DNA from 3 places in the Arthrobacter sp. Helios genome. Region 1 is predicted to be linked to each of the others. Evidence: riboswitches for the same ligand, from Rfam matches in the RefSeq annotation. Region 1 holds a riboswitch; each other region holds the start of a gene.
What was found. A riboswitch is a leader RNA that binds a small molecule or an ion and turns the genes downstream of it on or off. The one in region 1 is predicted to bind S-adenosylmethionine.

Region 1 (4,116 bases):
GCGTTGGCCGCGGCGAACTGCTGGCCGCGGCCGGAGCTGCCGGCCTGGAAGAGCACGGGGGTGCGCTGCGCTGACGGCGCGCTCAGGTGCGGTCCGTCGATCGAGTAGCGCTCGCCGCGGTGGTGGATCTTGTGGACCTTGTCCGGGTCCGCGTGTACACCGCTGGCCTTGTCCTGGATCAGCGCGCCGTCATCCCAGGAGCCTTCCCACAGCTTGTACACGGCTGCGGTGTATTCATCCGCCCAGTCATACCGGCGGTCGTGTTCGGTGAGCCCGGCGCCGTCGAAGTTGCGGTGTGCGTTCTCCAGCACCGAGGTGACGATGTTCCAGCCGGCCCGGCCGTTTGTGAGGTGGTCCAGCGTGGACATCTGCCGGGCGAACTGGAAGGGGTGGCTCTGCACCACCGATGATGTCGCGGCCAGCCCGATGTCCTTGGTGGCTCCGGCCAGCGCGGCGAGCAGCAGCACCGGATCGTTGGCCGGCACCTGCAGGCCGCGGCGCACATGGGAGGCCCAGCCGCCGTCGTGGTTTCCGTACAGGCCTACGACGTCGGCGAAAAAGAGGGCGTCGAACTTCGCCGCTTCGAGCTGCCGGGCCAGGTCCGTCCAGAAGCCGAGTTCGTTGAAGCGGTGCTGCTCGGCCTCGGGGTGGCGCCACTGGCCGCCGCGGATGTGGCTGGTGGTGTTCATCAGGAACGCGTTGAGCAGCAGGCGCGGCCGCGGCCCGGAAAAACGGGTGCTGGGGATAGGCATGGTGGTTCTTTCGGTTGAAGGCTAAAGACGCTTGTCAGCGCGCCGGGAAATCCAGGAGCCGCCCAGCTGGACGGCCTGCACCAGCAGGATCATCAGGATGATGGCGGTGATCATCAGCCCGGTCTCATAGCGGTAGTAGCCGTAGCGGATGGCGAAGTCGCCGATTCCGCCGCCGCCCACCAGCCCGGCCATCGCGGAATAGGAGATGAAGCTGACCGTCATGATGGTCACGGAGCTGATCAGTCCCGGCCGGGCTTCCACGAGCAGGACGTCGCGGACAATCTGGCTCCGGGTCGCACCCATGGAGCGGGCGGCTTCCACCACTCCCCCGCCGAGGGAGGTGATGTTCTGCTCCACGAACCGGGCAAAGTACGGGATCGCGTTGATGGTCAGCGGCACGATCACCGCCGCGGTGCCGATGGTGGTGCCCACGACGAACCGGGTAAACGGGATAATGGCGATCAGCAGGATCAGGAACGGGAAGGACCGGACCAGGTTGACCAGCGAGTCCAGGATCCGGTGCAGCTTGGGTTTGTGCACCAGCCCGTTGGGACCGAGCGCATACAGCAGCACACCCAGCGGGGTGCCGATCAGCACCGCCAGCGGAATGGCCACCAGGAGCATGATGCCGGTCTGGCCCAGCGCGGTGAGCAGTTCGGGCCAGACTTCGATGATGCGCTCAAGCATGGTGGGCTCCTTCGAGCCGGCTGGCGGCGGTTCTTTGGGCACGGTCCAGGCTGATTTCATCCGAGATCAGGTAGCGGCCGATCGAGGTGGCGGGGCTGAACCCCGGACGCTGCAGCTCGGTGAGCGCGAACTGTTCCACCACGCGTCCGTCCTCCATCACGGCCACGTTGTCCGCGATCGCCTTGATGACATTCATTTCGTGGGTCACCACCACGATCGTGATGCCGAAGCGGGCGTTCACGTCGCTGAGGTACTGCAGCACGGAGGCGGTGGTCCGCGGGTCGACGGCGGAGGTGGGCTCGTCACACAGCAGCACCTTCGGCTCAGTGGCCAGGGCCCGGGCGATGGCCACCCGCTGCTTCTGCCCGCCGGAAAGCTTGGCCGGGTACGCTTCCGCTTTTTCGGACAGGTCGACGACGGCGAGCGCCTCGAGTGCCCGGCGGCGGCGCTCCGCAGCGTTCCTGACGCCGGAGAATTTCAGGGAAAGCTCCACGTTCTGTGCCGCAGTGCGGTTGTTAAGCAGATTGAAGTGCTGGAAGATCATGCCGATCCCGTGCCGGGTGGCTCGCAGGGCCGCGTCATCCAGCGTCGTCACGTCCACGCCGCCCACGAGGACCCGGCCGGAGGTGGGGCGCTCCAGCAGGTTGATGTTGCGCAGCAGCGTGGATTTGCCTGCCCCGGAGAAGCCGATGATTCCCTGGATGCTGCCACGCGGGATCTCCAGTGACACGTCATCCACGGCGGTGAAGCTGGATTCTCCGGTGCCAAAAACGGTCGAAACATTCTCGATCCGAATCATGCCGTCCTCCTTCGGTCATTGCCCGGCAAGAGGTGAGCACCGCACGGCATCCCCATGGGTGCGTTGAGGCGAACCCATGGGGGGACCAAAAGAAAGCGGGTGCTTCTCCATCGGTCCTGGCGGTAGCACCCCTCTCCTTCGCAGGATTACGGAAGGGGTTGCTGCGGCGTCATGGAGCCAGGTCTCTCAGCCGCTCTGGATGGTTATGGGTCCATAAAAGCCGGGGAGGACCCGGATGGACAAGAAGATTTCCGTGTATGGCCCGGCGCGTCGCTCTGTGACGCACCGGGCGTCACACTACGGCTTTGTGACGTCACGGGAACGGGGGCGTTTCCTGCGCTCCGGGGCGGCAGCCAGCCGGCTGCCACAGGTAGGGCAGGATGGTTTTGTGCCGTTTTCCGAACTCTCTCCCTGCCCTTCCCGGGCGGATTCCCGGGCAGCATCCGCCGCTGCCGGTCCGGACCCCGCATGAGGGGCTGGCTTTTCCTTGGGTCTGCCATCCTGCTGGAGGTTGCCGGCTCCCTCTCGCTGAAAGGCGCGCTCTCCGCACCCGGCTGGTACGCCGTCGTCGTGACCGGTTATGTGGGCGCCTTCGTGCTGCTTTCGGCCACGCTGCGGACCGGAATGCCGCTGGGCGTGGCCTACGGAATCTGGGGAGCTGCCGGCGTCGCGCTGACCGCCGTGATGTCCTTCTTCCTGTTCGCGGAGCCCGTGACCCCCTTGATGGCCCTGGGCATCCTGGCCATCATGGCCGGCGTCCTCTGCGTGGAGCTGGGACGGCAGGCGGCAGAGAAGCGGTCAGGAGGAGAGGCGTAATGGCGTGGCTCTTCCTCTGCACCGCCATCGTCTTCGAGGTGGGCGGCACCCTGTGCCTGCGGATGTCCCTGGACAACAAGCGCTGGTACGCCGGTGTTCTCACGGGCTATCTGGTGGCCTTCACCATGCTGGCCCTCACCCTGGCCGATGGGATGGCCCTGGGTGTTGCCTACGGAATCTGGGCCGCTGCCGGCGTGGCGCTGACCGCGGTCCTGGGTCGGATCCTTTTCAAGGAGCCCCTGACCTGGCTGATGGGGCTGGGCATCGTCCTGATCATCGGCGGTGTGCTCCTCGTGGAGATCGGTGCGGGAGGATAGGAGGCGTGACTCTTTCCGAACGCCCCGCGCTCACCCCCGCCCTGAGCGGGGCAGAGTTCCGCCGCTGGTACTGGCTCAAGGAGGAGCTGCAGGCCTTTGCCCGAAGCCAGGGGCTGCCCGCTTCGGGATCCAAGGAAATTCTGGCCGGGCGGACCGCGGCGTTCCTGGACGGCAAGCCCCTTCCGGCCGTGCCTGCCCCGGCCGCCAGGAAGGAGAGTGCCCGCCGCCTGCTGCCCCCGCTGACCATCCACACCGTGGTCCCGGCCGGGCACCCCTGCAGCCAGGTCCTGCGCGACTTCTTCGTTAACGCCCTGGGCCCCGGGTTCCGGTTCGACGCACCCATGCGGGAATTCTTCGCCGGCAATGACGGCACGGCAACCATGGGCGCTGCGCTCGACCACTGGCATGCCACCCGGGACAGCGCTGCCCGCCCGATTGGGGCGCAGTTTGAGCTGAACCGTTTCTCCCGCGACTGGCACACCCGCAATCCGGGCGGTACCCGGCAGCAGATGCTTGCGGCCTGGAAGGCCCACCGCTCCCTGCCTGTAGACCAGCGGCTGCCCTAGAGTCCGTAGCGCCCGGCTTCGATCACCGGGCAGGTATCCATCACGACGTCGAGCCCGGCGTTGTGCGCGCGCTGGGCTGCAGCTTCATCAACCACACCGAGCTGCAGCCAGACGGCCTTGGCGCCGGCCTCGATGGCCTGGTCCACAATGCTGCCCACCCTCGCGGAGTTCACGAAACA
Region 2 (4,116 bases), 1.7 Mb from region 1:
CGGGACAGATCGGCATCCTCCAGCCGGGTGCTGCGCAGGTCCGCGCCAAGCAGGTCCGTGCCGGCGAGATCGGCCCCGCGGAGGTCCGCGCCGATCAGGTACGTCCCGCGGAGGTCCGCGCCGCAGAGGGAAGCCGCACGCAGGTCCCGGCCCATCAGGTCCGCGGAGGGCAGCAGGTCAGCCGCGGTTTCCTGCCTGCCCTCGGCAAAGTAGCCGGCACGCACCTCGGCGCTGACCTCCAGCAGGAGTGCCCGGACCCGTTCGTGCAGTGCGGGCAGATCCAGGGCGCGCAGTGCTGGCGGGCCTTGGGCCAGCTCCCCGCCGATCAACGTGCGGAGTTCCTCCGCCCGCCCCGCAGAGTCCGGGTCGAAGGCCCGCTCGGCAGCCTCGGCGAGGTGCCAGAGCATCTCGTGCAGTTGCCGGGCGGTGGCGAAAACGCTGAACATCTCCCGGGCCAGGTCGGGATGGGTGCGCCAGTCCTCAGCGGGGTAGTAGCCCTGGGATACCGTTTGGCCGGCTCCATGGCAGTCGAACACGGTGCAGCCGGTGAAACCCCGCGGGCGAAGGGAGGCATGGATGGTGCAGGTAAAGTCCCCGTCCAGGTTGCTGCAGGGGGTTCCGGCGGCTTTGTCGACGGCGAAGTCAGCTGACCGCGTGAACCCGAACGCCGTGCAGCACAGCGCATAACACTTGGAGCAGTCCGGGTGGAGCTCGTCCCGCTCATGCAGCGGGGTGAGGGGGAGGAATCGACGTTGGGGAGGTTGTGGGACAGGCATGATTGTTCTTCCGTGAAGTTTCCGGTGGTGGGCCTGGGCAGCCGGAACCCTTGAAGGGTCCCGGCACCGGGGCGCACGAAATCACTGCCCGCCAGGGAGCAGTTTCACGGTTCCGCGTGAAGGCGGAATGGCAGAAAAAGTTCTGCGTCACGAAAAAGAAGAAGTTTGCACTGCTGGCAGGATACACACGCTCCGGACCCGACCGCCAGACGGCCCTGGCCGAAGATGCACCGCCGGAGGATGCGCCGCCGGCGGCAGCTGTTTCGGGAACAGCCGGTCAGCGAACTGCTGGGCAGGGAAACAGCCGGGCAGGGACAGCCGGTCAGGGAAACAGCTGGGCAGCGGCGGCGTCCCGGTGCTCGGGGAGCCCCGTCGTCAGGGCATAGAGCGCATGGTTCAGCGGGCCGGCTGCAATGAGGGCGGTGCAGCGCTCCACCAGGTGCGGCTCGGAAGTTCCGGTTGCCTCCTCATAGCGCGCGGCGGTTTCCTCCAGCGAATCCGGCGAAATCAGCTGGATATACATGAATTCGAGCGCAGGATCGCTGACCTTGGCGGTGGTCCAGTCCAGCACGGAAACGATGCGGTCTGCCTCATCCAGCAGCAGGTGGGCGGGATACAGTTCACCGTGTGTCAGGACGGTCCGCTCCGGCCAGAGCCGGTCATCGCTGAGCCACTGCTCCCAGCCCGCCAGCAGGTCCGGCGCGATCCGGAACTCCTTTTCCACTCTGCGAAGCCCGTCCGCCCAGTGCCGGCGGACAGCGTGCGGCGTTTCGGCCGGAATACCAGCTGCGGCGGCGGCACCGGCATCCAGGCCGTGCAGGGACGCGATCAGCTCCGCCAGAGACTGCAGATAGGCCTTGCCGGACGGGTCGAAATGCCAGTCCGTCTGGTTCTCCGGACCCACGGTCAGTCCGGGGGAGCCGGGCAGCAGCGGGTAGGCAATCAGGTCATCGGCCTGGATCTGCCAATCCGGGACGGCCACCGAAAGCCGCGGACGGACAAAGTCCAGGATGGCCCGTTCCTCGTCCTGGTTCGCCGCCACGTCCGCCCGGCGCGGCACGCGCAGGACCCACCGTTGAAGAACTTGTTCATTGTCCCGCTCAGAGGTTTGCACTTCCGCAGCAAACGCCACCCGGTAGTCCAGGCCGGCTTCGTTGAAGCGGACGCTCCCCGGTTCGAGCAGCAAACCGTGGCGTGCCGCCAGGGCACAAACGTCGTCCGCGCCGAGATCCTCAACCATGCCCATGATCAGCCTTCCTGGATTGATCAGCCATCTTGGATTGATCAGCCTTCCTGGACGTTCACTGCCGTTGATTTCCGCGGCAGGAAGCACCCAGACTACCGACCCCGCGGCCCGTGCTTCACCAACGGGCTGGCCGGCAGTGAAGTACCGGGGCTGCCCTGTATGACAGCACATGGCGCAATATGACCTTCCGCGACGGGGCGCGAAGCCTCATGGCGCAACATTTGGACCGGGCTGAAGGCGCCCCTAGCGTGGGTCCGGAATCAAGAGTTCCAGCCAACGGCCCTGGCCGGCTGGACAGCAACCCTCTCGTCGTAGCGGGGTGCTCCAGGTGAAGATTCGGCCCTGGCGGAGACCTTCCGCAGGGCAAGTACGGCGCCGGCATTGCCCTCACAGCGGCCTGCGCCTCCCCACCCTTCCGCGGTTTGCCGCGGACCCATTCAGGAGAAGAACCGAACCATGAAACTCAGCAGGAAAATCCTGGCTCTTGCCGCAGCACCCCTCCTTGCCCTCGGCATGGCTGCCTGCGGTTCCGCGGCCGGTGACGAAGGTGCGCCGGTGAAAATCGGCGTCGTTGGTGCCAGCGATCCGTACTGGGCCACCTATACCGAGGCAGCCAAGGCGGAGGGTATCGACGTCGAAATCGTCGACTTCGGCGAGTACACCCTGCCCAACCCGGCGCTGTCAGAGGGTGAGCTGGACCTGAACCAGTTCCAGCACATCGTCTACCTGGCCCGCTACAACGTTGCCAGCGGAAGCGACCTGACACCTGTCGGCTCCACCGCCATCTACCCGCTGGGCCTCTACTCCACGCAGTACGACTCCGTGGAAGAGATCCCCGACGGCGCCACCGTGGCCATCCCCAATGATGAGAGCAACCTGTCCCGCGGCCTGCTGGTGCTGCAGTCCGCAGGTCTGGTGACCCTGGAAGGCGGCGGCAGCGCGTTCTCCACCCTCGATGACATCGATGCAGCAAAGTCCAAGGTCAAGGTGACCACCCTGGAAGCGTCGCTGACACCCACCTCGCTGCCCGACGTTGCCGCAGCCATCATCAACAACGACTTCGTGGAAGACGCCGGGCTGAAGTTTGAGGATGCCATTGCGCAGGATGACCCCGCGGATCCCGCGGCCATTCCCTACGTGAACATCTTCGCGGCCCGCGCCGGCGAGGAAAACAATGAGACGTACGTGAAGCTGGTGGAGATCTACCAGAACACCCAGTCCGTCCAGGACGGTGTGCAGGAGGCCTCAGGCAACACCGCCAAGTTCCTAAAAGTTCCGGTGGAGGACCTGAAGACGTCGCTGGAAAAGGTCCAGAAGGACATCGAAGCCCTGGGCTAACCCCGGCCGCATCACCGAAGGGTCCCGGCCGGCGGCAGCAGCTGCCGGCCGGGACACCCGTCTGAAAAACAAGGAACCTTCATGGCCCTCATTTCACTGCAGAACGTCTCCAAGTCCTATCCGCCGGCCCGGAAGGGCGAACCCGCCGTGGCCGCGCTGAAGGAGATCAACCTCGAGATTGAGGCCGGGGAGATCTTCGGCATCATCGGCTATTCCGGCGCGGGTAAGTCCACCCTGGTCCGGCTCATCAATGCCCTCGAAACCAGCACATCCGGCAGCATCACCGTGGATGGGCAGCAGGTCTCCGGGGTTCCCGAGCGGAAGCTGAAGTCATTGCGCCTGGGCATCGGCATGATCTTCCAGCAGTTCAACCTCTTCAACTCCAAGACCGTCCGCAACAACATCGCCTACCCGCTCCGCGTGGCCGGGCGGAGCAAGCCGGAAATCGCAGCGCGGGTGGAGGAACTGCTCGCCTTCGTCGGGCTCTCGGACAAGGCGTCAAGCTACCCCGAGCAGCTTTCCGGGGGTCAGAAGCAGCGGGTCGGCATAGCTCGTGCGCTGGCCGCGTCGCCCAAAATCCTGCTGGCAGACGAGGCCACCTCGGCACTGGACCCGGAAACCACCCACGAGGTGCTGGCCCTGCTGCGCCGCGTCAACCGGGAACTGGGCATCACCATTGTGGTGATCACCCATGAGATGGATGTGATCAAAAACCTGGCCACGCGGGTAGCCGTGATGGATGGCGGCCGGATTGTG
Region 3 (4,116 bases), 940 kb from region 1:
GCGCAGGCATTGCGCATGCGTTCTGCGCAGCCGGTGCCGCCGTCGTAGTGGTTGAACGTGACGACGCCGCCGCCCAGGCAGCCTACGAGCGCGTTGCCGGCAACCTGGCCAAGAGTGTCGAGCGCGGCACCACGTCTGAGCCGCTGCAGGCACTGACTGCGCGGCTAAGTGTGTCCACCGATTATTCAGACTTCGCCGGCTCCGGCCTGGTGGTAGAAGCGGTGCCGGAAGACTTCAGCCTGAAGGCGACGGCGTTGGTGGCGGTCGAGGAACAGCTGGACCACGATGCCTGGCTGGCGTCCAACACGTCCTCGCTCTCAGTCTCCGAGCTGGCGGAAAAGCTGCAGCGTCCCGAAAGGTTCTGCGGCCTGCACTTCTTCAATCCGGTTCCGGCGTCGACCCTGATCGAGGTGGTGCTCGGCAAGCGGACTTCCGAGGAGCTGGCCGCTGAAGCCCGCACCTGGGTTGCCGATCTCGGCAAAACCCCGGTCGTCGTCAACGATGCTCCCGGTTTCGCCAGCTCGCGGCTGGGCGTGGCGATTGCCCTCGAAGCCATGCGGATGGTCGAAGAGGGCGTGGCGTCCGCTGAGGATATCGACGCCGCCATGGTCCTGGGCTACAAGCACCCGACCGGCCCGCTGAAGACCACGGACATTGTAGGCCTGGACGTCCGGCTCGGCATCGCCGAGTACCTGGCCTCCACCCTCGGCCCGCGCTTCGAGCCGCCGCAGATCCTGCGGGACAAGGTGGCCCGTGGCGAGCTCGGACGCAAGACCGGCAAGGGCTTTTTCGACTGGAGCTGACCCTCCCCCCTGGCTGCCTCAACCGCACCAGTTTCGGCAGTGAATCCGGCAGCGCCTACGCTGGAGCCATGGACGCTGCCAGCAACCGGACTGTGGCCTGGGAGGGCGCCGTCAACGCCCGGGACCTCGGGGGCATCCCCGTGGCCGGCGGCCGCAGTATCCTGCCGGGCAGGCTCTTCCGGATGGGGCGCTCCGAGTGGCTCACCGGGCGGGGCTGGCAACAGGCCTACGACGCCGGTGTCCGCACCGTCGTGGACCTGCGGAACGAAACCGAAATCGGCAGGCGGGACACCGACCCGCTGCTGCCGCCGTCGGCCGTCCAGGGAATCGCCGTCCTGAACCGGCCCACCCAGGAAACCGCCGATCCGGAGTTCACCGCACTCACCGGACCGTACATGAACTCCCCGCGCTTTTATCCTGCGAACCTTGCCCGGTGGCCGGAGAAATTCGCAGCGGTCGCCCAGGCCATCGCGGATGCCCCGCCCGGCGGGGTTGTCATTCACTGTTCCGCCGGGCGGGACCGCACGGGCCTGGTCGCCCTGCTCCTGCTGCAGCTCGCCGGCGCAGCACCGGAAGCGGCCGCCGCGGACTATGCGGCCGCAGCCGCCGGAATCAATGAATGGCACCGGCGCCAGACGCAGCCGCGGGAGCGCCCCTTGAACGACACTGAACTCGCGCAACGGATCGCAGCCGCGCAGCAGGAGCTGCTGGCCGTGGCGGAGAACCTGGACGCCCGGGATTTCCTGCTCCGGGCCGGAGCAGACAGCCTGACGCTGGACCGGCTTCGGGCCCGGCTGCTGGGGTGAAGCCGCTACTGCGGAAGGGGGAGCCTGGCCTCAGCCGGGTTCTCCCGGCACAGGGCCAGCCGTTCCGTAGCGGCTAAGTGGAAAAAAGAGCTGCCCGCGGGACTGTTGAAGCCGCCGGGGACCAGCAGCGTTGAGTGCCGGGGGCACCACTGAGCGGTGTCGACGGCGGACACCAGAGCCAGCGCCACCCGTGCCGTGTCCTGGTGCCACATCAGCTGCTGGGTGCCGTCAATGACCAGGGCAATAACGTCGAGTCCGGGGTCGGCGTGGACTTCCACCTCGACCCAGTCGTCGTATTCGGCCAGTGCTGCGGCCGGCAGGGACGGAAGTACCTGGGCCGGGCGCGAGGAAGCGATGCTGCTGATGGGGGAGTCACTGGAGTAGGTCACAGTGTTTGTCCTTCGGGGAGTTGTCCTTGTCCGCACCGGTTAGCGCAGACCGCTTCGTCATCCGAACCACCCGCCGAACAATGGGGTTGGTGTGAGGCCAGTCGGAGCTGTTCCTTGCCCGGCGGTGCCGAACGCGGAGGCCGCATCTCGTGAAGTACTGCAAACAGTAGCGCACCCGGCCCCTGTGGCGGAACCCCCGCTCCCGCCGGGCCAAGTAGATGTAAAAGCATATATGGTGGAGGAGGCGGGTAAACTCCGCCGCACCGATTCAAAGAAGAAGGCATTATGCGTGCAGTTGTATTTGAGAAGTGGCAGACCTTCCCGTCCCTGACGGAGGTCGAAAAGCCGAAGCCGGGCCCTGGCGAGGTCCTGCTGAAGGTGGCGGGCGCCGGTGCCTGCCATTCCGACGTCGCGCTCTATAAGGACTTCGCCGAAGGCTCGCCGGGCTCGATCCCTCCCGCCTTCGTCCTGGGCCATGAGAACTCCGGCTGGATCGAAGAGCTTGGCGAAGGCGTCAGCGGCGTGGAGGTCGGCGGCGCGTACCTGGTCTACGGGCCGGTAGGCTGCGGGCACTGCAAGGCCTGCTCCCGCGGGCAGGACACCTACTGCGAGAACGCCGCCGAGATGCCCTACCTGGGCATGGGACTGGGCCGCGACGGCGGTATGGCCGAATACCTGGTGGTTCCGGTCCGGAACCTGGTCCCGCTGGGCGACGCCGATCCTGTCGCCGCGGCACCGCTTTCCGATGCGGCCCTGACGCCGTACCACGCCATCAAGAACTCCCTGCCGAACCTGGCCGGGGGCGGCAAATACGCCCTGGTCGTCGGCCTTGGCGGGCTGGGACAGATGGCGGTGCAGATCCTCAAGGCACTCACCGGCGCCACGGTGATTGCCACCGATATGAAGGAAGAGGCCATGCGGAAGGCCGAAGCTGCCGGCGCCATCGTGGTTCCCGGCGGCGAGGGCCAGGTGGAACGCATCCGGGAGATCACCGGCGGACGCGGTGTGGATGCTGCGTTCGACTTCGTCGGGGTGGGTCCGACCATCAAGACTGCAGCCGCATCGATGGCACCGCAGTCCCGGTTCACTGTGGTTGGCATCGCCGGCGGGACGTATGAGTGGAGCTTCTTCACCACCCCGTACGAGTCCACCACGACCAACACCTACTGGGGCACCATTGAGGACCTGCACGAAGTGGTGGCCATGTACCGCGCCGGTCAGATCAAGCCCGAGGTGGAGCTCTACAGCATGGACAACGCGCTGGAGGCGTACCGGAAGCTGGAGGCAGGCGAGCTCAGCGGGCGCGCCGTGGTTGTTCCGCACATGAAGTAGCTCTGGAGCACCCAGGACGACGGCGGTGCCCGCGTGTGGCGGGCGCCGCCGTCGTGCTTTGGGGCCAGGCAGGCTTGGGACCGGGCAACCCTCGGTCAGGACGTGGCCGCCGTCAGCTCCTGCCGCGGCAGCCGCCGTGTGAGGGCAGCTCCACATCCGCTGTGAACGCGGCCAGATAGCCGTCGCGGTAGCCGGTGGCGTTCGGATGGAGGTCAAACGGCCCGCCATCGAAGATGATCCACGGTTCGGGCGATCCCACTCCGTGCCCGGAGAACTCGTCCACCACGTCCACAAAGGTCGAGCCCCGTCCCAGCTGCGCGGCCAGGACCGCGTTGAGCTTATCCGTTCCTTCGTTGAAGAGGGCCTGGGCCTGCGGGCTGAGCGGCCCGGGCGTGCCTTCCTCGAACAGGTGCGGATAGCCGGTCAGGACGATCTCCGCCCGGGGTGCCAGCGAACGCAGGCGGCCCAGTGATTCCCGCAGCTGGGCGGCGAGCGTGGTTTCGGCGTAGGCCTGGGCGGCCTCAAGTGCCGGGGCGCAGGTGGCCGGCAGCTCCGGACCGGCGCAGGCCGCGACTACCGCGCCAAACCGGACATCATTGCCGCCAATCGTCACCGTGAGAAGATCGGTTCCGCGTCCGATCAGCCCGCCAGCCGCCAGCGCCTCGATCTGTTCCGGCAGGTCCACCGGGCCCTCGGGTGGCCCTGGGGGAGTGCTGAGTGCCGTCGCACCGGCACAGGACTGGTTCGACACCAAGGCGACGCCGTCGAGCCCGTCCAGCAGTGCTG

Region 2: it holds a riboswitch for S-adenosylmethionine, as region 1 does, so the genes downstream of both, ArtHe_RS05545 (MetQ/NlpA family ABC transporter substrate-binding protein) here and ArtHe_RS15955 (ATP-binding cassette domain-containing protein) in region 1, are expected to answer to the same signal.
Region 3: it holds a riboswitch for S-adenosylmethionine, as region 1 does, so the genes downstream of both, ArtHe_RS11425 (hypothetical protein) here and ArtHe_RS15955 (ATP-binding cassette domain-containing protein) in region 1, are expected to answer to the same signal.

What each region holds. Positions count from the first base shown of each region.
Region 1 covers NZ_CP095402.1:3,472,008-3,476,123, reverse strand. The annotation lists gene ArtHe_RS15965 (LLM class flavin-dependent oxidoreductase) at 1-752, opposite strand, end outside; gene ArtHe_RS15960 (methionine ABC transporter permease) at 774-1,439, opposite strand; gene ArtHe_RS15955 (ATP-binding cassette domain-containing protein) at 1,432-2,238, opposite strand; SAM riboswitch class I at 2,343-2,444, opposite strand; gene ArtHe_RS15950 (SMR family transporter) at 2,707-3,054, shown strand; gene ArtHe_RS15945 (SMR family transporter) at 3,054-3,371, shown strand; gene ArtHe_RS15940 (SAP domain-containing protein) at 3,377-3,937, shown strand; gene ArtHe_RS15935 (CoA-binding protein) at 3,934-4,116, opposite strand, start outside.
Region 2 covers NZ_CP095402.1:1,246,091-1,250,206, forward strand. The annotation lists gene ArtHe_RS05535 (pentapeptide repeat-containing protein) at 1-776, opposite strand, end outside; gene ArtHe_RS05540 (macrolide 2'-phosphotransferase) at 1,099-2,193, opposite strand; SAM riboswitch class IV at 2,281-2,398, shown strand; gene ArtHe_RS05545 (MetQ/NlpA family ABC transporter substrate-binding protein) at 2,479-3,360, shown strand; gene ArtHe_RS05550 (methionine ABC transporter ATP-binding protein) at 3,442-4,116, shown strand, end outside.
Region 3 covers NZ_CP095402.1:2,527,806-2,531,921, reverse strand. The annotation lists gene ArtHe_RS11435 (3-hydroxyacyl-CoA dehydrogenase family protein) at 1-803, shown strand, start outside; gene ArtHe_RS11430 (tyrosine-protein phosphatase) at 872-1,609, shown strand; gene ArtHe_RS11425 (hypothetical protein) at 1,615-1,998, opposite strand; SAM riboswitch class IV at 2,016-2,153, opposite strand; gene ArtHe_RS11420 (NAD(P)-dependent alcohol dehydrogenase) at 2,284-3,330, shown strand; gene ArtHe_RS11415 (SGNH/GDSL hydrolase family protein) at 3,443-4,116, opposite strand, start outside.